3 regions of the Paenibacillus sp. FSL H8-0261 genome follow, and region 2 is predicted to be linked to each of the others. Evidence: riboswitches for the same ligand, from Rfam matches in the RefSeq annotation. Region 2 holds a riboswitch; each other region holds the start of a gene.
The links. Region 2 has a riboswitch for cobalamin ahead of metE (5-methyltetrahydropteroyltriglutamate--homocysteine S-methyltransferase). Riboswitches for the same ligand answer to the same signal wherever they lie in the genome.
Positions count from the first base shown of each region.

Region 1 (7,966 bases), 2.3 Mb from region 2:
TTCAACATAGCCTTGCGAACTGACATCCAATTTCTTCAAGTAATCCGTACTTCCTACCGTCTCAGATTCCGTGCCATAAATGGCATAGAAGGAACGATAATCAGCGTTGCAGTACAAAAAAGTCGTGTCAAAGGGAGATAAAATACGGTCAAGCCCGTAGCCGAGTTTACCTTCTTCACTAAAGTCTTTTGCACTTCCTCCGGCAGTTACAGCTAATGCGATTTTTCGATTTCTTAATTTATCACTCTTCGAACCATATGCCCATCCGTAAGTAAATACTTCGTCCAGCCACTTTTTAAGCAGAGGTGGACTACTAAACCAGTAGACAGGGAATTGTAAGACGAGCTTATCATGCGCTTCAATCAGTTGTTGTTCCTTTTCCACGTTGATTTTTTCATCGGGATAGGCTTTGTACAGCTCGTGCACCGTATATTTGTCTGGATATTTACGGAGTTCTTCGATCCAGCGTTTATTAACGACGGATGTTTCGATGTTTGGGTGCGTGACGACAATAAGTGTTTTCAATGGTGTATCCTCCATGTTTGAATCAGATTTAGGACTTGAGTATACCTCCCACCATGCCATCGCGTAAGTATGCACTTTTAGTTCACGTACTTACCTAAAGGTAAGCACTGCAACCTGCCTGCACGTATGATTGATGTATAGTCTTCGGGGCGAATCTCGTCTTCGGTGTACACCAAATATCACACAAGAGAGACTGGGTCATTCCGCCATTTTACTTGAGTAAAGGTTAGACGAATGTTAGAAGATAGGTGATTTCAAGACAAATGGCACGGTCCCGAAATCCCGGAAACCGTGCCATTGCGCAATTCTTAGATATGCTGGTGAAGGGAATTGAACCCCCGGCCTACGCATTACGAGTGCGTTGCTCTACCCCTGAGCTACACCAGCTTAAGGCTGATTTTTCTGTCAAACAAAAAATATTATACAACTTTCAGTCAGAAACGCAAGCCTATTTCTCCCTATTTCCCTACTCTCCCAAACTGCTATTCCACCTGTAGTTTACGCTCCACAGACTCCAGCTTTCCACGGCTAGTGGAGGGTTTATCGCGGCGGTCGTCTATTTTAAGTGAGGTAGAGACACGCTCTGCACCTGCGGCAAAAGGAGACTCGTGCAGCGCTTCGACTGCAGCAAAAATACGCTGAAGAGGCCCTTCGATGATTGTACCCATGGATGTAAGCTCATAAGTAATCCCTTCTACCGTCTTCAGCACTCGCTGCATATCCGCAACATAGCTGCTAAGGCTCGTACTACCTGTTCCAATCGGAATAACGGTTACTTCAGCAATAGGCATGAGAATACCTCCTCGGAATTTTAAAGTATGTGTGTCCTTCTATTGTAACAACTCCACCGCTCTCCCACAAATGATCTCAGCTTTATTATGCCCCTTCTTCTTTCCCCAAAATTCTCCGAAATATGACTTTCGCCACAAGTATTTTTTTTAACATGAATTCTAGGGTCATCTGCACTACATTTATGGACTCTTTGTGGCATCTTTTCGGACAATTTATGAATCATTTTTTATATGCCTGTGGATCAATTGTGGATTACTTATGGACAGCCTGTGGATCATTTGTGGAGTACTTTTGAAGAACCCGCTCCCCGCGCGGGTTTTCTAAAAAACTGTTTACAAACACAACATCTTGGGTTATTTTTATCTAACGACAACAAAATATAGTGGAGACAGGCGCTTTGATCCTTTATCGGAATCAGAGCTTAATAGGGAAGTACGGTGAAAATCCGCTGCGGTCCCGCCACTGTAACCGGATGCCCCTTACAAGCTTTTAGAAGCTTAAGATGGGCAGATCTCCTGGCAGAAGCCACTGAGGGGTAAGAGCCCCCTTGGGAAGGCGCTGAGAGGTCCTACGGAAGCCAGGAGACCTGCCTGTTTCGACGACACCAACTATGAGTGCCTGCGAGGAACAGGAACGGTGTCCGCATGCGGTCATCTTCTTAGAGGCCACTACAAATATCTGTGTGGATATTTACATAACGCATCGGGCATTTTCTGCCATCCTCGCTAGAGGATGCTTTTTTTATGAGATCACAATGAATATACGGCCGCTCATGCGGTCGAACTTCTTAATGATAAGACGATAGACTGAGAGGAGAGCTATACAATGACGTTGTTGGAGAGACAATTTAACGGTACAACAAATGCACGAGAAGTTCTTTTAGAAGAGCTCATTGATTTAGGACGCGATATTATCGACAGCCGGGATTTGGACTTGCTGCGCGAGAATGCCAATTTGAACGGAGAGAGTTTCTCCGGTAAAATGAGCAAGTTCGGCAGTGAATATTCAAAATGGTATGCCCGCAACTTTACGATGCCGCCGCAGCTAGTGCAAGCCATTGATGACAATGTCGTCTATGTGCATGATCTGGATCAATACGCAATCGGAACGACTAACTGCATTTTTATCCCGTTTGATAAGCTTCTCCGCGAAGGCTTCAACACCGGCAACGGCAGTGTTCGTCCTCCGAACTCCATAATGACAGCTATGTCACTGGTAGCAATTATTTTTCAATCCCAGCAAAATGCTCAATATGGCGGCGTATCCGCCAATAAGCTCGACTATGATCTTGCACCTTATGTAACCAAATCCTTCGCTAAGCTGTTCCGCAAGGGTCTGGATTATTTTGATGAGGGACAAGCTAATGATTCTTTGGGCGAGATTACAATGAGTCGGACCGATCTGGCGGAGTTATATCCAAAAGCGTTTCGTTTTGCACTAAAGGAAACCGAAATCGAAACCCTGCAAGCGGCTGAAAGTATGGTACATAATCTCAACACCATGTCCAGCCGATCCGGTGGGCAAATTCCGTTTACCAGCATCAATTATGGTACTTGTACTTCACCAGAAGGTCAGCTTGTGATCAGCTCCCTGCTAACAGCAACGATGAACGGACTTGGCAGCGGAGAAACACCTGTGTTCCCGATTCAAATCTTCAAATGCAAGCAAGGAGTCAATCAACAGCAAGGTGATCCTAACTATGAATTGTTCCTAAAAGCGGCGGAATGTTCTGCACGCAGACTTTATCCGAACTTCGCTAATCTGGACGCTCCGCTCAACTTGCAGTATTATGATCCAAGTGATCCTGATACGGAATTTGCTACAATGGGCTGCCGCACCCGAGTGCTCGGTGACCGTTTTGGGCGTAATCATTGCTCCGGGAAGGGCAACCTTTCCTTTAATACACTGAATCTGGTTCGGCTCGGTCTGGCACACGGCACAGTAACAGGCCGACGTACCGTCGCAGATGAAGCTGGCTTCTATGAGGATCTAAACCACTATATGGATATTGCGCTGGAAGGACTTCTTCATCGGTTCCACATCCAAAGCGCGCAAAAAGCTAAAGCATCCGATTTCATGATGCGAGAAGGCGTCTGGGAAGGCGGCGAAAATCTCGCTCCTGAAGACTCTGTAGGCGAACTACTTAAGCATGGTAGTCTGTCGCTTGGCTTCATCGGTATGGCGGAATGCATGAAAGCCATGTACGGCAAACACCATGGCGAGGATATGGAAGTCCATGCCAAGGCTGTGGCTATCGTGCGTCACATGCGGGAGTATTGCGACCTTAAAAGTGAGGAACTTAATCTCAACATTACCTTGTTCGCAACACCAGCAGAGGGCCTGTCCGGCAAATTCACCAAGATTGATCGCAAGGTACTGGGTTCTATTCCGGGCGTAACTGACCGTGAGTATTATACGAACTCTTTCCACATCCCTGTATACTACGATCTAGGTGCTGCTCAGAAGATCAGCTTGGAAGCTCCTTTCCATGAATACTGCAATGCCGGGGCTATTTCTTATGTCGAATTAAATGGCAATGCCCGCAGCAATCCATCTGCTTTTATCAAAATCATTAAATATGCACTAGAACAACAGGTCAGCTACTTCAGCATTAACCATCCGATTGACCGCTGCTCCAGCTGCGGATACGAAGGTGTAATTGGGACAAACTGTCCTTCCTGCAACGCACATGAGAATGACGTGCACATCCGTCGTTTGCGCAGAGTTACAGGTTATTTAACTGGCGACTATCAGACCCGCTTCAATGCCGCCAAACAAGCCGAAGTACGGGATCGCGTTAAGCATTTATGAATATTTGCGGATACTATCCGGAGTCGATTAACGAGGGAGAGGGCATGCGGGCCGTCCTCTTCATCAGCGGCTGCCGTCATCGTTGCCCGGGATGCTTTAATCCCGAGACATGGAACTTTAAATATGGAGAAGCCTTCACCTTAGAACGTCAACATGAAATCATTGCAGAAATCGCCGCTAACCCTTTGCTGGATGGTCTAACACTGGCAGGCGGCGATCCTTTTTTCTCGGCAGAAGAGGTACTTGGGTTCATTCATGAGCTTCGCGCCGTGCTCCCAGGCTTCCCCATCTGGATTTACAGTGGTTATACGTATGAGGAACTAACCGCCCTTCCCGGTTCGCCGGAGTGGAATCTACTTACACAGTGTCAGGTATTAATAGATGGACGTTTTATAGAAGAATTGAAAGATACTACACTTCCTTACCGAGGAAGCTCTAACCAACGCATAATCGACATTCCGGCCAGTACGAACGGCTCGGAGGTCTTTCTGTGGCAGCCTACTGCGCTATAATATATCAATTTTTGATATTCAAAATTAACCCAAAATAAGAAGGGATGAAATAACCATGCCACAATTCGTAGTAAAACCAGATAATCGCCAACTGGCTTTTGATGAGAAGCGCCTTTCCGTATACGCCGACCGTATCTTAGAAGGTCTTGATCAACTAAATAAAGAAACATTGCTGCGGGGAGTAATTTCCAAACTGCGTCGTGACTCCGTAAGCGGAGAAGAAATTAGCAATGCCTTCACCATGAGTGCTTTAGAGCTTGTAACGAAAGAAGAGCCTACTTGGAAGTTTGCAGCTGCCCGTGCCCTTCTGACTACCCTTTATAAAAAAGCAGCCGTTCATCGCCGCTATAAAGCTTATCCAGAAGAGCCTTACGGTGAGCTGTACCCGCTAATTACGGATCTCGTAAAAAAAGGAATCTATCGTGAAGAGCTTCTAAGTCATTACACCAAAGAACAAATTATCGAACTAGGTGGGTGTATCGATTATACACGCGATCTTTTGTTTGACTATATCGGTCTGCTTACGCTATCCGACCGTTATTTGGCGCATGATTTTGACGGCCGTGTAATGGAGCTTCCGCAAGAACGTTACATGATTATTGCTATGTACCTGATGCACCGTGAACCACCTGAGAAACGTCTTGAGCTTGTAAAAGAAGCTTACTGGGCTATGAGCAACATCTACATGACAGCTGCTACCCCTACAATGTCCAATGCCGGCAAAAAGGTCGCTGGACAGCTATCCAGCTGCTTCATTGATACGGTAGACGATTCCCTAGAGGGTATCTTTGACTCTAATACAGACGTAGCGCGCCTTAGCAAAATGGGTGGCGGTATCGGCGTCTACCTTGGTAAAGTACGGGCACGGGGTTCGGATATCCGTGGCCATAAGAACACTAGCTCCGGCGTAATTCCTTGGATTCGCCAATTGAACAATACAGCAGTCAGTGTAGATCAACTTGGAACACGTAAAGGTGCTGTCGCTGTCTACCTTGATGTATTCCATAAAGATATTCTCGCTTTCCTCGATCTTAAACTAAATAATGGTGACGAGCGTATGCGTGCACATGACGTATTCCACGGTGTAACCCTGCCGGACTTGTTCATGGAAGCCGTTGAATCACGCAGCCACTGGAACCTCTTCTGCCCACATGAAGTGAAGAAGGTTATGGGCTGGACGGATGAGAACGGTCGTCCGCTTGGTCTGGAAGACTTCTACGATGAAGAGCTTGGTAAAGGCACTTTCCGTGAAAAATATGCTGAAGCTACAGCCAATTTGGAATTGTCCCGTATTACCGTTCCTGCGATCGACATCATGAAACGGATTATGAAATCACAGCTTGAAACAGGTACTCCATATATGTTCTACCGTGATACGGTTAACCGGACGAACCCGAACCGTCACCAAGGTATGGTCTTCTCTTCCAACCTGTGCACAGAAATTATGCAGAATCAATCCGCTACCGTTATTGAACAGGAAGAATTAGTAACCAAAGATGGCAAGACCCGGATTGTTATCTCCAAAATCCCTGGCGATTTCGTAGTCTGCAACCTGAATTCGATTCACTTGGCACGTGCGATTCCAGCTGGTGTGCTGGAAAGACTTGTACCTATCCAAGTACGTATGCTGGACAACGTAATCGACATTAATAATATTGAAGTTCTGCAAGCACAATACACGAACAGCCAATACCGCGCAGTGGGTCTCGGCACATTCGGCTTGCATCACCTATTGGCACTCAAGGGCATTCGTTGGGAATCTGATGAAGCCGTAGAATATAACAACCATTTGTATGAACACATCAACTACCTGTTGGTACGTTCGAGCATGGAGCTTGCCCGTGAAAAAGGCCGTTATCCGAAGTTCGCCGGTTCCGATTGGGAGACAGGTGCATACTTTACTTCACGTGGCTACGTTAGCGGTGAACAAGAAGGTAAATATGTAACCACTGAACAATGGCGCGAGCTGCAAGAAGAAGTGGCTAAAGACGGTGTTCGTAACGCATGGATGTTCGCGATTGCACCGAATGGCTCCACATCGATTATTGCCGGCTCCACAGCCAGCATTGATCCTTTGTATGAATTGCTTTCCTATGAAGAGAAAACAACTTACAAGATCGCTAACCCAGCACCGGATCTGTCCGACAAGACGATTTGGTACTATAAAACTGCGTTTACAATTGACCAAAACTGGTCGATCCGCATGGCTTCTGCTCGTCAGCGTCACGTCGATCAAGGCCAAAGCTTTAACCTGTATGTTCGTCCTGACATCAAGGCTACCGAGTTCCTTGAGCTGCATCTGAACGCCTGGAAGGGCGGATTGAAATCAACTTATTATGTGCGTAGCCGTGCTTTGACAATAGAAGAGTGTGATTCTTGCGCTAGCTAATTATCTTAGTGCCCTGAATAGAAAAACGATGATGAATTTCGTAACTGCGAGGAATGTTTGGGCTTCCGGCCGCTGTTGTCATCAGATGTCTTGATCTTTACCGCTATTAGCGGATGACATCCGATGACAAAGGCGGTCGCTGACGCTCCTACAGCTCCAAACTTCCTCTCCGTTACTCCATCACCGCCTTTCTATGAACAAGACACCAAAGAAAGATTACCCGCGCAAAAAAATGGAGGGAAAATAAATGCAACTACAAAAGATTTTTAACACTGAAGCACCCAACCAATCCACACGCATCATCGACGGTGAGTGCTCCGGTATTCTGAACTGGAACGATATTCGCATGCCACATATGTACAAGCTGTACAAGGTGCTGCTGCTTAATCACTGGATCGCCGATGAAATCCCAATGTCCAAAGATGCGCAACAATTTCCTATGCTCGATGCTGAGGAGCAACGCGTATTTAAGATCAACATCTCCCTGCTCGCCGTGTTAGACTCGATGCAGACGATGTTCGTAAGCGACGTGAAGCGTTATTTTACTGACTCTTCTCTAGAAGCTATCTCTGCCATTATCGGACAACAAGAAGTGGTGCATAACCAATCCTATTCCTATGTTCTTTCCTCAATCGTGTCGGAAAGTGAGCAGAAAGAAATTTTTGAATATTGGAAAAAAGACCCTGTCCTGCTGGAACGCAATCAGTTTATCTCTGATATTTATCAAGAGTTCCGTGATAACCCTACGAGACAGACCTTTTTCCATGCGCTGGTAGCGGATCTCATCTTGGAAGGAATTTTCTTCTACAGCACCTTCGCCTTCTTCTACAATCTGGCCCGTGACCAGAAGATGATGGCGACCAGTCAAATGATCTCTTATATCCAACGTGACGAGAACCAGCACTGCTATTTCTTCGCAGAAGTATTTAAGCAGCTG
Region 1 covers NZ_CP150297.1:537,135-545,100, reverse strand. Annotated here, with positions in the region: gene MHI27_RS02405 (NAD(P)H-dependent oxidoreductase) at 1-525, opposite strand, end outside; tRNA gene MHI27_RS02400 (tRNA-Thr) at 841-912, opposite strand; gene MHI27_RS02395 (MTH1187 family thiamine-binding protein) at 1,008-1,316, opposite strand; cobalamin riboswitch at 1,691-1,926, shown strand; gene MHI27_RS02390 (anaerobic ribonucleoside triphosphate reductase) at 2,143-4,128, shown strand; gene nrdG (anaerobic ribonucleoside-triphosphate reductase activating protein) at 4,125-4,640, shown strand; gene MHI27_RS02380 (ribonucleoside-diphosphate reductase subunit alpha) at 4,696-7,029, shown strand; gene MHI27_RS02375 (ribonucleotide-diphosphate reductase subunit beta) at 7,277-7,966, shown strand, end outside.
Region 1: another riboswitch for cobalamin. It lies ahead of MHI27_RS02390 (anaerobic ribonucleoside triphosphate reductase); the one in region 2 lies ahead of metE (5-methyltetrahydropteroyltriglutamate--homocysteine S-methyltransferase).

Region 2 (7,966 bases):
ACAGCTCATCTTGATCACACTAGTATATCGGCTGGATGGGGGCAGTGGGGTGAGTGTTAGTCTGTACGCTGCTCTTCTCAGCACTTGTCTGCTGCTTGGCTACCTCGCTTATCGGTATATCAGCAATCGTACGTTCTATGAACGACTGGAGACTGTACCCACCTCTCTAGATGAAGCTGGCGGTCCATCACAGGATTCTCCGCTTGCCGTGAGTTTACGAGGACTACTAGGGTCACAATTCCGCCTCTACAAAAATGATTTACACAGCTACCGCCACAAGCTGGAGGAACATATTCACTTTATTAATCAGTGGGTGCATGGGATGAAGACGCCATTGTCTGTCATCCATTTGATGATTCAAGATAAAGACGGACCGCCTTTTACGGCGATAGGTGATGAACTGGACCGTCTGAAAAAAGGACTGGACACTGTACTTTATACGGCTCGGCTAGATACTTTTGAGCATGATTTTTACGTGGAACGTTTGGATTTGGAAACCCTCGTACGTAGCGTGACCTCAGAGCAGAAGCGTCTGTTCATACGTAACCGTATATTTCCTACTATTAAAATAGATGAACGAATCGCCGTAACCACAGATGAGAAATGGCTAAGTTTTGTGCTTACGCAAATTATTACGAATGCAATACGTTATACGACGGAAGTCGGCAAACATGTATATTTCCATGGGTACATACAAGAAGAAAAGAGAGCAGTACTGGAGATACGAGATGAAGGGGTTGGCATTCCAGCAGGTGATCTGCCGCGTGTGTTTGATCCTTATTTTACAGGTGTGAATGGACGAACCTTTCAAGAATCCACGGGGATGGGTCTATATCTTGTGAAACAGATCTGCGGAAAACTTGGTCACGAGGTGAGCATTTGCTCAGAAGAAGGTAAGGGCACGACCGTGCGGATAGTGTTTAGGGAGTCCAACCTTACAAAAATGTAAGGTCATTGTAAGTTAGAGAAATGGCAGCCTGTGTATACACTTTGTATAATGAAGGCAATCCAGTCGAAAGAAGGAGAGGTAACACTTGCCCATTCTAGATGTTCATAATTTATCAAAAATATATGAGGGTAAAGTGTCCACTCAGGCATTGAATCATATTCGTTTTTCTGTTGAAAAAGGGGAGTTTGTTGGCATTATGGGACCTTCGGGGAGTGGAAAAACAACACTGCTCAACACGATCGCCACCATCGACCAGCCGACCTCCGGTCAGATTCTGATCAACGGCCGAGATCCCAATCTGCTTAGCAGAAAAGAAAAGGCACTCTTTCGCCGCCATGAGCTTGGTTTCGTCTTTCAGCATTTCAATCTGCTGGATACGCTCACTGTAGAGGAGAACATTGTGCTGCCTCTCACGCTTGCTGGTGTCCGTGTTACGGAAATGGAGAGCAGATTGAAAGAAGTAGCAAGTATGCTGGACATTGAGCATTTGCTGCAAAAAAGGACATACGAGATTTCAGGTGGACAGATGCAGCGGACCGCCATCGCCCGGGCGATGATTCATCGCCCTTCATTGATTTTAGCAGATGAGCCTACAGGGAATCTGGATTCCAAAGCTTCAGGTGAAGTCATGAATATGCTGACAGAGGTGAATCAGGAAGAAGGGGCAACCGTGCTGATGGTCACACATGACGCAGTGGCTGCAAGCTTTTGTAACCGAGTCATCTTTATTAAAGACGGACGTTTTTATAGTGAAATGTACAGGGGGAGCAGTAGAGGCGCCTTCTTCCAAAGTATCATTGATATGTTGTCTCTGCTTGGGGGAACTAGCCATGACCTTTCGGCAATTCGCTTATAGGAATGTTACACGTAACAAGCGTAAATATGCGGCTTATTTTGTCGTCAGTGCTTTTTCAGTGATGATCTTTTTTGTGTGCGCATTGTTTATTTACCATCCGGATATTTCTAAGAGCTTGGTTTATAGTACAGCTGCTCATACAATGATGGCGGCAGAAGCCATTATTTATGTGTTTTGCTCCTTGTTCGTTCTTGTATCGGTCGGATCATTCCTGCAGTCACGTAAGATGGAGTTTGGGATTTTATTGATGCATGGAATGACGAAGCGACAGCTGAACATGATGGTATTTTTGGAAAATATGATGATCGGCACCTCTGCCATCCTGACAGGTACTTTACTTGGGTTAATTCTAGGTAAGTTGTTTTTGATGATCGGATCTACTTTTCTAGGGATACCTCTTTTAACGTTTCATCTTCCATGGCAGGCGCTTGTACTAACGATATGTAGCTTTGCGCTGTTATTTATTCTAATCTCGCTAAGCACGTTCTTCTTTATTGGGAATGAATCACTGATGCGGCTGTTTCAGGGAGAACGAAAAGCAGAAGAGGAACCTAAAGTTTCCTTGGTGTTATCTATACTGTCTGCTTTATTGCTGTTAACGGGCTATTTTATGGCAGCTACAGCACAAGCGGCTTCGGTTGAAAAGGTGATGTTCCCCGTCGTTATAATTACGGTTGCGGGTACCTATCTCTTTTATACTCAGCTCAGTATTTACACTGTTAAACTACTTAAGACGATCCGGCGCCTGTATTGGAACCACACGAATATCATTACTTTATCGGGTTTGTCTTACCGCTGGAAAGAGAATGCCCGAATGTTTTTTATGGTGACGATTGTATCCGCAGTATCTTTTACTTCAGTGGGAGTATTCGCATCGATCCATACGCTTTCCAGAGAGTTGAAATTGGACTATCCCGCAGCAGTTGGTTATGTAGCCAAAGGCAATCAATTGCAGGATCCTTTTGATCAGCATTTGGACGAAATTAAGGAAGAGCTTACAACGCTCGGTTTACCCTATGAGACACTTAGTATTCCGATTAAATACGCAGAGGTGGAATCTCAGACCGGGCCAGATCGCACGTTAAGGCTTCCCTTGATTGCTTACAGTGATTATAAGCTTGCTCTGCTTCGTGCAGGGTTTACGACGGATGAGCAGCCTCTAAGTGGAGATGAAGGACTGGTGATGATCGGTTCGCAACGAGACCGAAGTCTGCAAGCGGGTAGAGTAAAGCCGGTATATACCTTGAAGCAAGGTCTTTCCATTCGAGAAATGGGTTATACCCAAAATGTTCCGATTGCTGAATATCTATTGCCGGAGCTGGATGGAAGGGATGGGGGAGATTTCAGTGGTGTTGTGATTAGCGATGAGCTTTACAAGGCTATTCATCCCGTACAGACCGATTTGTATACAGGATTTTACATGGATGACTTCCCGCGAACAGTAGGTATAGCGGCGGATCTTGCTCATAAAGGGAAACGGTCCTATGAAAGTAACTCGCCATACGCGATTGTTGTTAGCGGCACGCTGTTTGAAATACAAAGAACATTGTACAACACGATGCTATTCGCTTCTTTACTGGTGGGTACTGTCTTTTTCATTGCAGCAGGCAGCTTCCTTTACTTCCGGCTGTATACAGATCTAGATCATGATCGCCATCAATATTCTACATTGTCCAAAATGGGACTTACAGATCAAGAGCTAAACCGAATTGTAACGATACAATTGTCGTTGTTGTTTTTTGTTCCGGTTGGGGTAGCCATTTTGCATAGTGTGTTTGCCTTTATTGCGCTTCAGCGGTTGTTTTACTTATCTATTGCTGTGGAGACCGGGGCGGTGTTATTGGGATATTTGGCTGTCCAGGGACTTTACTTCTTTTTTATTCGCAGCCGTTATTTACGCAACTTGAAGAAGAACTTGATCTGAATAATGGGGGTTACGAAATGCAAGCATGGATTACAGATTTTATGGAGCAGTTTGGTTACTTTGGTATTTTCCTTATGCTCGCTTTTGAAAATATATTTCCACCGATTCCTTCCGAAGTGATCCTTCCTTTTGGCGGATTCATGACAACCACAACGAATTTGACCATTCCTGGTGTAATTATTGCTGCTACGCTTGGCTCACTGCTGGGTGCAGTAATTCTCTATTATATCGGTCGTTTGTTGGATGTAAATCGCTTGGAAAAGATCGTTGAACGCTGGGGCGGCCTACTCCGGATTAGCAAAAAGGACATCCACAAGGCTGACGCTTGGTTTGACAAATACGGCTATTGGACCGTATTATTTTGTCGGATGGTTCCACTAGTGCGTAGTTTGATTTCGATCCCTGCAGGGATGTCGGGCATGAAATTTGGAGTGTTTATGATCTTCACAACGATTGGTACGCTGGGATGGAATCTATTGCTGGTGCTTATTGGTGCGGCATTGGGTGAGTCCTGGGAAGACATCGCCATGTATATGGATATGTACTCCAACGTAGTGTACGTGCTTCTTGCAGGTGGAGTAGTGATCCTTGGGTATTTGTTCTTCCGCAAGCGCAGCCGGAAAATGAACACCGAAGGTTGAGCCGAGAAGGACTTATAGATAAAAGTTATGATTAAAAGGAGGAGAACAAATGGAGCTATTAACGATTATTAAAGCTATTATTTTGGGAATTGTTGAAGGATTGACTGAATTTGCTCCGGTATCCTCCACAGGTCATATGATTATTGTTGATGATATGTGGTTAAAATCGACAGAGTTATTTGGGCAATATACGGCCAATACGTTCAAAGTGGTTATACAGCTGGGGTCAATATTAGCAGTTGTAGTTATTTTTAGAAATAGGTTCATTGAATTGCTGGGCTTAAAGCGCTTCAGCCGCAAGCAGTTGGATCCTGTAACCGAGCAACAACCACAGCTTGAAAAAGGCGGCCACCTGAAGCTTACACAGGTGCTTGTAGGTTTAGTGCCAGCAGGCGTGCTGGGGGTTCTGTTTAATGATTATATTGACGAGCATTTATTCTCTACATCCACCGTGTTAATCGGTCTAGTAGTCGGTGCTGTATTAATGATTATTGCGGATCTATTCGGACCAAAGAAGATTCAAACGGAGAGTGTCGATCAGATTACATATAAGCAGGCGCTAGGTGTTGGTCTGGTCCAGTGCTTCTCCTTGTGGCCGGGATTTTCTCGTTCCGGGTCGACGATTTCTGGTGGTGTTCTTCTGGGTATGAGTCATCGCGCTGCTGCTGATTTCACGTTTATTATGGCTGTTCCAATCATGGCAGGCGCCAGTTTACTCTCACTGATGAAGAACTGGCAATATTTCACCATCGATGCCCTGCCGTTCTTCATTGCAGGCTTTATCAGTGCCTTTGTATTTGCACTATTATCGATGCGTTTCTTCTTGAAATTGATCAACCGGATTAAGCTTTTACCATTTGCTATATATCGCATAGTACTTGCTGCAGTAGTATATTTCGTGTTTTTCTAAATCCGTTATAAGGAATCGATATAACAAAAGCCCCCGTAATCTATTGCAGATGACGGGGGCTTTCACGTATGATGACATCAGATTTAAGACACTCACTTTATCCTTATAATTCTCGCATAAACGCTTACCGTCCTTAAAAGGACGCTGAAGGCGTTTTAGCTTATGGATGATAAGAAAGTATAAGTATCACGAAATACTTTCTTATAATTCTCGCATAAACGCCTACCGTCCGTATAAGGACACCGAAGCGTTTTAGCTTGACAATATCGGAGACAGGTGCTTGCCGGAAATTAGTAATTCGGTAGGCTTAATAGGGAAATTCGGTTTGAAGCCGATGCGGTCCCGCCACTGTAACGGAAGAGTCCATAGCAACATATGTCACTGGCAATTTACTACTGCTGGGAAGACTGCTAAGGATGTTGACACCGCTAGCCAGGAGACCTGCCTGTTTCAACAGCACTGCTTCACCTACGGAGGATAGGAAGGTGTTAGACGTTAACCATAGGTATATTATGGGCGTCTTTCCCTTTGACTTTTTTAGGGAAGGGCGCTCTTTTTTATAGGAATGCAAGTGATATCGAGTCCAAAATAAGAAGATGGAGAAGGGGAGCTGCAAAGTGACGAACAAAGTAAAAGTAAGCAATCTTGGCTATCCAAGAATCGGAAAAAACCGCGAGTGGAAGAAAACGTTGGAAGCCTTCTGGGCGGGAAAAATAAATGAGGAAGCGTTCCGTACTGAAATGACAGGAATTCAGCTTCAGCATTTGAAGACTCAGCAGGAGGCAGGCATTGATTTAATTCCGGTAAATGATTTTACGTTCTACGATCATGTGCTAGATACAGCTGTAATGTTCGGGATCGTACCTCCACGTTATGCGTATGATGGTGGCGACATTGGGCTTGATCTTTATTTTGCGATGGCTAGAGGAAATGCTGAGGCTACCGCTTGCGAGATGACTAAATGGTTCAATACGAACTATCATTACATCGTTCCAGAGATCGGTGCACAAACGCCGCGTCTGACCGAGAATAAACCACTGGCAGCTTATCGTTTTGCCAAGTCCCAAGCGGGAATTGAGGGTAAACCTGTGGTTTTAGGCCTTTATACATTCCTTAAGTTGTCAAAAGGATTTGCATCTGCGGATATTGCGAAGATTGCTGCTCGGTTTCTTCCGGTTTACGTTCAGCTGTTGCAGGAACTGAAGCAAGAAGGAGTAAGCTGGGTACAAATTGATGAACCAGCGATTGTTACAGGAATTAATGAATCAGAATTATCCTTACTTCACTCGATTTACACAGAAATTGCTGAATCCGTGCCTGGATTAAATATTATTCTGCAGACTTACTTTGAAGCTGCTGAACCGCTGGAGGCACTGTTCAAGCTTCCGGTACAAGGTTTAGGTCTCGATTTTGTCCATGATGGAGGGACGAACCTGGCATCGATTGAACGTCTTGGCTGGCCTGAGGATAAGTGGCTGGGAGCGGGTATTATTGACGGACGCAACATCTGGCGCTCGGATCTGGATGCTAAGCTGCAGCTGATCAAGAAGCTGAGTGTACATGTACCGCTTGATCGTCTTATTCTACAGCCTTCTTGCAGTTTGCTGCATGTTCCGGTTACTGTTCAGGGTGAGGTGAAGCTGAAGGCAACCGTCAAGGCTGCTTTAGCTTTTGCTGATGAGAAGCTTAGAGAGCTTGGCCTGCTTGCTGCAGCCTTAGAGGGTACAGCAGAAGCTGCTGCTGCGTTGACAGCCAGTCGCGAAGCCCTTACGGCCTTCCGTGCACTTCCTGAACGCGGTCGTAAGGATGTGGCTGAGCAAGTTTTCGGACTTACAGATTTACCAGACCAACGTAACCTACCTTTTGCTGAGCGCCTGAAGGTGCAGCAGGAGAAGTGGCAGCTGCCACTTCTGCCAACGACAACAATCGGAAGCTTTCCACAGACCGTAGAAGTGCGCCAGGCAAGGTTGAAATGGCGTAAAGGCGTATGGAATCAAGAGCGTTACGACGGGTTCGTTCGTGAGCAGATTGCAGATGCAATCACTTTCCAAGAAAAGCTGGGTCTGGATGTACTCGTGCACGGTGAGTTCGAAAGAACCGATATGGTGGAGTTTTTCGGGGAGAAGTTGGATGGTTACTTATTTACTAGTAATGGCTGGGTTCAATCCTACGGATCACGCTGCGTTAAGCCACCAGTTATTTATGCGGATATAGCTTTTATCCAGCCTATGACTGTAAAAGAAAGCGTCTATGCTCAGTCGTTAACTTCCCTTCCTGTTAAAGGTATGTTGACTGGTCCTGTTACGATTCTCAATTGGTCTTTCGTACGTGATGATCTTAGTCGGGAAGCAGTAGCGAATCAAATTGCCTTAGCGCTCCGTCATGAAGTTAAAGCATTGGAGGATGCAGGCATAGAGATGATTCAAGTAGATGAACCGGCTATCCGTGAAGGACTTCCTTTGAAGGCTGAAGATCATGAGGCATACTTGAATTGGGCGGTGAAGTCGTTCCGTATCGCGACGAATCATGTGAAGGCTACGACACAAATTCATACCCACATGTGCTATAGCGAATTTAATGACATGATAGACTCCATTTCAGCGATGGATGCGGATGTTATCTCTATTGAGACTTCACGTAGCCATGGGGAACTGATCGTTAGCTTTGAGGAGCAGGCGTATGATAA
Region 2 covers NZ_CP150297.1:5,083,239-5,091,204, reverse strand. Annotated here, with positions in the region: gene MHI27_RS22710 (sensor histidine kinase) at 1-949, shown strand, start outside; gene MHI27_RS22705 (ABC transporter ATP-binding protein) at 1,035-1,805, shown strand; gene MHI27_RS22700 (ABC transporter permease) at 1,780-3,729, shown strand; gene MHI27_RS22695 (DedA family protein) at 3,747-4,370, shown strand; gene MHI27_RS22690 (undecaprenyl-diphosphate phosphatase) at 4,420-5,280, shown strand; cobalamin riboswitch at 5,538-5,744, shown strand; gene metE (5-methyltetrahydropteroyltriglutamate--homocysteine S-methyltransferase) at 5,898-7,966, shown strand, end outside.

Region 3 (7,966 bases), 2.7 Mb from region 2:
CCGGCACGGACGTTTTAGCCGCTTTCGGTGTTTCGGTCGGTTGTGCCTGTGTATCCGATTTAGGTGTTGCTGTCGGCTTTTCAACCTCTGTTGCCGCAGTTTCGGTTGGCGTTACCTCTTCAGTTGGTTTTACCGTTTCAACGGGCTTAGGCTTAGCTGTTTCACCAGGTGTAGCTGTAGGAGCTATCTCCGTTGTCTCGGCATCACTTGAGGTTGTAGGCTCTACATCAACATTCTGATTGGAAGCCGTATTGGCTGATTCTGCAACTTGAGACTCAACACTGTTACTCGCAACCTTGTTCGGGCTCTTTTGATAATTCCCGCCCCAAAAGAAGGCAATCGCCAATACACCAATAATTAGTATCGCTGTTAGCCATTTTTTCTTGTTCATTTCTTAAGTTCCCCACCTTAAATAATAAGCAAGGGTATACACGCTACCCTTGCTTATCTCTTTAAATAAAGTTCTATTTAACGTCTGTCATGTCATAAAGACTCGTCTGACCCTTAACGAACCGATCATAAGCAACCAGTGCATACATCGCTTGATCCGTAGCCATAAGATCTACTTCTCCTGGTTTCGCGCCTCCGTTACCTACTCCACCCTGCTTCACGTGATAAAAACCACCTTCAGGTGCAGCAAAGCCTAGCAACGCATCTACCGCTGAACGTCCATTTTTAATAAATCTGGAATCCTTATGCGGATCTATACCAAGTCCAGTTAAAGCTACGATAACCTGAGCAATGCTCTCGGAGTTCGTAGATTCCCAGCTTGCATAACCTCCGTCTGCTGTTTGTGTTTTGGATAACCAAACAATTCCTCGATCTACAGCAGCCGTTACTTTGGCATTCGTTTTGTAATAAGGGGTCAAGCCTTGAATAACCATCCCCGTAATATCCGGATCGGCCGCAGTAGCATTACTGCCTAGTGCCCATCCGCCACCACTGATCTCTCTGCCTAAAATGTAATCAATGAGCATCTCTCTTGTCGTTTGTGTCTTTACATTCTTAACCACTGGAATTTCGTAATGGTTACTGTCCAGTGCGATCAGAGCAAACACAGGACCATTAATACCTTGCTTGATTACAGTATCAAAATCCGCGAGCGGTTCCAGTAGGTTATAACCCGCCACTTTATCAATATTTTTGCCGATTGAAGTTAATGCCAAAATAACTCTATCATATTCCGTATATTTTACGCTATGCAGCTTCCCAGCTTTTTCTTTAAGGGTGGCTTCTACATTCGCATAGTACTTAGCGTAATAACTATCTGGAACCTTCACACCAGAACGTGCCAGCCCGAACACTGTCCAATCCCCGCCAACCGAGGAGATGACCGGGTTTGTTACTGTTTTTTGCAAAAAGGCTGCTGTGTTCTGAATATATGGACTAACTGCTTTGTCGCCACTCTTATAATCATGGGTTCTAGAAGCTACAACAGCAGCCATTTCTCTAGTTACAAGCTCTTTAGGCTTAAACTGATTATTATCACCTAACATAAGTCCGGTGGCAACAATGGTTTCCACATCTGCTTTTGCCCACGCAGACACAGTATTGATATCTTTAATAGCTGTCCCAGGCTTCGTAGCCGGGATTGATAATGCTCTGACAATAATGGCTGCCATTTGTTCGCGAGTAATCTTATCATTTGGCTTAAATTCATTATTAAAGCCTGTAATTAACCCTGCTTTATGAGCAGCATTCACATATGGATAGAACCAATCTCCCAGAGCGACATCCTTGTAGGTAATTCCTTTGTCACTCTTGATATCAAGTTCCAATGCTGATACTAGGATCTTAGTAAATTCTGCTCTTGTAATGTGATCTTTCGGATTTACCTGACCATTGTTACCTTGGATGTACCCTTTTACTGTAGCTGTTTCAATCGCTGAGAACGCCCAGGATGAGATCTTATCGGCGTCTTTATACACTTGCTTGATATCGTTAGGAGTCGCTGTTGGAGATGGACTCGCTGTCGGGTCACCCGGTTTAGCGATATCACCTGGAGCTGGCGTACCACTTGGTTTTGGTGTAGCAGATGGGGTTGGAGTTGGGCTCAAAGTTGGCATCGGTGCATTTAGATCCACACCCAAATTCGTAGTATAACGCCACTGAATTCTATCCCCGGCACTTAGGTTATATGAAGATGCACCATAATTAGGATATTTTCCATTCACATTATACATCCATCCACTACCGCTACCATGGTCAAATTCTCCATCACCAGCTATGGATTCAACATATACACTTCCAAATGTACTGTTCCAAGAATATCTATAGTCGATATCGCGGCTATCTAGCACTCTCTCTAGTACAGACCACACTGTGTCACCAGATTGTAGCTCTACCTGTACAGAAGGAACAACATATCCCTTCTTAATTGTAAGCTTATCCACGGATAGGGTTACATATGGTTTCGATGGAGTGGTTCCTCCACCATTGCCACTACCACCGTCGCCACCAGGTGTCTGAACTACACTGGATGTGTACGCAATGTAATCAGTGAAGTGATTGGTTTTTACGATTAAATCATTTCCATTATCGTAGGCATACTCTGACTTGCCGCTTGCCAAACCTAAGGCGTCACTTGCAAATTTTTGAATCGCATGAGGTGCACCATTTTGAATATAAGCTACATCTTTTCCTTTAAGGTCCTTAAAGGTTAATGTGATAAATTGACTGAATTCTACTCTTGCGCTGCCACCCATAGAAAAAGCTTGAATAATGCTCTCCAGCTTCTTATCCTGGGAAATAATCTGATTCAGACTATCTTTTAGTGCAGCTTCTGTGCCTGTTAAAGGTGACATTAGTTCAATCGCTGCGGCATTTCCACTTGTAACTTTTGCACCCTTAGGAATGACTACAGATACGTCACCTTTGGTAGCCTCAATCTGAGGAAGATCGCTGTTATTAGGTAAACTAACACTAACCTTCGATTGTTGACTTTTAGGAATAACTACCGTTATTTCCTTGTTGCTATCTCCTGTGCTGATCGGAACGATATAATCATGAGCATCATCATTGATTACAACTTCCGGCTTATCACCAGAAGGTAACGGAAATTCTTTCGGACCCTCTGGTTGTACAGGTGGTTGTTCAATTACCACATCATTCATATCAAAGAGACGGTTACTGTGATTAATCAGACGATCATAGGACACAAGTGCATACGTACCTTGGTCCGTAGCCATCCCATCTACTCTTCCGGTGAGAATATGCTTAAATCCACCATCCGGATCAGCAAAGGTAAGCAGTGCATCAATCAGTGAATTTCCCTTTTTAACAAACCTTAAGTCACTGTGCGGATCTATGCCTACGCCAGTTAAAGCAACAATGACCTGCGCGATGCTCTCACTGCTTGTGCTTCCCCAGCTTGTAAATCCACCTTGATCATTCTGTGTGCTTGATAACCATGCAATCGCGCGATCCACAGCAGCTTTTACATTAGAATCCTTTGCATAGTAAGGCGCAAGTGCTTGCATCGTCATTCCAGTGATATCGGTATCGGCTTTAGTACCAAATAACGCCCATCCACCAGTTGGTGCTTCTTTTTCTAAAATATACTGAACCAGTTTTTCTCTTGTGGTTTGATCTGTAACGCCTTCTACTACAGGAATATCATAGTTATGACTATCTAAGGCAATCAGCGCAAATATGGGACCATTAAGCCCTTGCTTCTGAACATATTGAAAATCTGCAAGTGCATTTCTTAGATCATACCCTGCAACATTCGTGATATCTTTTCCAATCGAGGTAAGTCCTAGAATCGCTCTTGAATGCTCTGTGCTTTTAGAAGCGTCCAGTTTTCCATCCTTCATTAGCTTAGCTACTTCAGCAGCTACATTATTATAATAAAGATTGTAATAGCCACTTGGAACCTCGAAGTTGGCCCGTGCTAGAGAAAGAATCGACCATTCCCCGCTACCTGTTCCAAAAGACGGATTTTTTACAGTGTTTAGGATATAGGCAAGGTTTTTATTTAATTGTTGTTTGGCTACAACGGTAGTAGGTTGTTCAAATGGAACATCATTCATGTCATAGAGACGGTTGCTATTATTGATCAGACGATCATAGGATACGAGTGCATATGTACCTTGATCCGTAGCCATAGCGTCTACTTTTCCGGTGAGAATATGCTTGAATCCACCATCCGGCCCAGAGAAGCTAAGTAAAGCATCTATAAGTGAATTTCCTTCTTTAATAAACCTAGGGTCACTGTGCGGATCTACGCCTACGCCAGTTAAGGCAACAACAACCTGTGCAATGCTCTCACTGCTTGTGCTTCCCCAGCTTGTAAATCCGCCTTGAGCATTTTGTACACTCGATAACCATGCAATCGCCCGATCCACGGCAGCTTTTACATTAGGATCCTTTGCGTAATAAGGCGCAAGTGCTTGCATCGCCATCCCGGTCATATCGACGTCGGCTTTGGTTACACCTAAAGCCCAGCCCCCGGCATCTGCTGCACCTTTTTTAACTTCTCTATCTAAGATGTACTGAACCAGGTTTTCTCTTGTGCTTTGATATATAACTCCCTTCTCATCAGGATCAGGGAATAATACTGGAATCTCATAGTTATGACTATCTAGTGCAATCAGAGCAAATATGGGACCGTTGTTCCCTTGCTTCTGAATATATTGATAATCAGCGAGTGCATTTCTTAGATCATGACCTGCAACATTCGTGATATCTTTTCCGATAGAGGTAAGTCCTAGAATGGCTCTGGAATTCTCTGTGCTTTTACTAGCGTCGAGTTTTCCATCCTTAATTATCGTTGCTATTCGCGTAGCTACATTGTTGTAATAGAGATTGTAATAACCGTTAGGTACTTTGTAGTTCGCACGTGCTAGAGAAAGAATCGACCATTCTCCGCTACCTGTTCCAAATGAAGGATTCTTTACGGTGTTAACGATGTAGGCCAAGCTTTTATCTAACTGTTCTTTAGCAGTGATTTTATAAGTAACCTGATAGGTTACATTATCTGCTTTGTTTCCTGCGCCATCTATAGCTGTTACTGCGATTACGTTACTACCTGGGTTTAGAGATGCTTTGTACTCACCATTAGTAGCTGACAGAACGACTTGGTTCAGCTTTACTACTGGAATAATGTCTTTATAGACATTGTCTGTAACCACTACTTTGAAGCTTACATCTTTACTGGATACTTCCTGTTTATCTTGTATACCTTCTATTGAAATCGTAGGCTTCTCTGTATCTGGCTCTTGTACTAGCGCATTAATCTGCTCTACTAGAGCTTGATCAACCTCTGTTGTTACAACTGCACTATCGGCAATTGCTTCATTCGCATGAGCCGGGATTACGCTTGTAGAGAACGTTGTAATAAATACTGCTACAATAAGTAACCAAGCTAAAAACTTATTTTTCTTCATGTTTCCATAACCCTTCCCTTCTCTTCCTATGTTAAAAAACAGAATAAACTTTCATAGCACTACAAAAAAACCACTCAACATAACGTCAAGAGGTTTAAGATAGTGAACCGCAACAATAGCAGGCATATACTATATCAAACACCTCTCTATCGCTCGTAGAGTTTAACGGTGTATCAGAAACAGGCAGATATTCTGGCTCAAGTATCATCACCCTTGCTACCTTCCCAGTTTCCCAGTGGTACCTTGCAAGGACTCCTCTTTCACAGCGGCGGGACCGCGCGGGATTCACACCCGCTTTCCATTTAACCAATCTATGATTGTATTTCCGAAACATTCATAATTGGCACCTATTGCTAATATTAATTTTTCCATGCTTCATCATATCTAATATATATGCTTTTGTCATGCAATATTTGTTTTTTGTATAACGAGTAGTTAGCGATAATCCTATTGAATATCAAATCATTTTAACCACAATATACTCTTTTTCTCTCAGCTCAAAACCATCCTCCAGTGACAAAGAGACCAAATCAAAGATTCGATCATACTTTTTATTACGTGGGAGCCCTTCTTCCTCAGCCCAGCATGTATAAAGCTCAAACTCGGCACCAGATACCCCATAATCTGTCATAAGCTTAAATAACTCCTTACAACACTTGAGTGAGGCGTTATACGATCCCGGTAGAGTATCTTTTAGCTTAGAGAGAAGCCACCCCAATTCGGTGAAATCCGGTACACATACGGACTCCGAAAATGCTTGCGAATCTCATCGTTCCAATACCCAAGTTCCTCTATAAAAATTCCCGCTGCATCTTCTTCCGAGTCATATACAAGACAGTCCTCATCTCTTAAATGAGATAGATCTGCGATGTCATCCAAAGGAATTATGCCTTGCAGGCGCAGAGCCTCTCTTTGTTTCTTATACTCCAGGGAATTTTTCACTTCATTATATGTCTTTGCTGACAGTACACTGCCTCTTTCTCCTAACGGAAGCTCTGTAGCCGAGCCTATGTAATGAAATCTGCTCACTGGATTGCCCTCCATAACTTTGGAATCACTTCAAATCACTAATTCATATATGAATTTACCACAAATTAGTAAGGTACTCACAGCAAATGTTCTATGTTAGGGTATTTGGTAAGCGTTTACAACAAAATATTGGAGGTGTACGTGTTCATCTAAGCACCAAAGTACTAAGGAAGGTCAGGTTTAAGCATCCTCAAAAATGATCTTACAAAGGAGAATTCAATGACTACTCGAATCCAGAAATCCTTCTTATCATTGACCCTTGTCACCGCTCTTCTGCTCTCTTTGTTCTCATCCATTGCCGCCGCTGCTACTAAGGACGAGCAACAAGCTAAGGCAGCACCAAAGAGTAAGATCCAATCCTATGTAGACGATATGCAGCCCGGATGGAACCTTGGCAATACTCTAGATGCTACAGGTGAGGATGAAACCTCCTGGGGCAATCCGCGTGTGACCCAAGAACTGATTAAGAAAATCGCCGCACAAGGCTACAAAAGTATCCGTATTCCTATCACTTGGGATTCACACATAGGCGAAGCACCGAACTACACTATTGAAAAAGCTTACCTCGACCGTGTCGAAGAAGTTGTAGGCTGGGCGCTGGACGCCAAGTTATATGTAATGATTAACGTCCATCACGACTCCTGGTTATGGGTAAGTCATATGGAAGAGAAGCATGATGAGACACTGGCGCGTTATAATGCAGCATGGACTCAAATTGCGGACCGCTTCAAGGATAAATCCGATAAGCTGATGTTCGAAAGCATCAATGAACCCCGCTTCACAGATGGCGGAAGCACCGATGAAGCGAAGATGGAGCAAATGCTTACAGAGCTCAACACTTCCTTCCATCAGATCGTTCGGAACTCCGGTGGAAAGAATGATGTCCGTCCGCTAGTTCTACCTTCATTAGAGACTTCTCCTACGCAACCTAGAATGGATCAGCTTTACAAGACGATTACAGCTCTTAAAGATCCGAACATAATCGCGACCGTTCACTACTATGGCTTCTGGCCGTTCAGTGTGAATATCGCTGGTTACACCACGTTTGAAAAAGATACAAAAAACGATATCATCCAAACTTTTGATAACGTTTACAATACATTTGTAGCTAAAGGTATTCCTGTCATCGTCGGTGAGTTCGGACTACTGGGCTTCGATAAAGACACAGGTGTGATTGAACAAGGCGAGAAACTGAAATTCTTCGAGTATCTTACCTATTATTTAAAAGAAAAGAAAATGACTTCCATGCTCTGGGATAACGGGCAACATTTCAACCGCAAAACGTATAAGTGGTCCGATTCCGAGTTCCACAACGTATTAATGTCTGGTCTGAAGGAACGTTCCTCCAGCACCGAGAGCGATCTGGTCTATCTAAAAAAAGGTGCAACGATCAAAGACACCAAGGTGAAGCTGAACCTAAACGGCAATAAGCTAACAACGATTAGTGTAAATGGGAAATATTTAACCAAGGGCAAAGATTACACCTTGAATGGCGAGGAGCTCACACTCAAGGCCAGCCAACTCAAAAAACTCACAGCTTCGCAAAAATA
Region 3 covers NZ_CP150297.1:925,227-933,192, reverse strand. Annotated here, with positions in the region: gene MHI27_RS04065 (DUF4430 domain-containing protein) at 1-391, opposite strand, end outside; gene MHI27_RS04060 (S-layer homology domain-containing protein) at 465-5,387, opposite strand; cobalamin riboswitch at 5,552-5,753, opposite strand; gene MHI27_RS04055 (hypothetical protein) at 5,845-6,018, opposite strand; gene MHI27_RS04050 (hypothetical protein) at 6,081-6,416, opposite strand; gene MHI27_RS04045 (cellulase family glycosylhydrolase) at 6,636-7,966, shown strand, end outside.
Region 3: another riboswitch for cobalamin. It lies ahead of MHI27_RS04060 (S-layer homology domain-containing protein); the one in region 2 lies ahead of metE (5-methyltetrahydropteroyltriglutamate--homocysteine S-methyltransferase).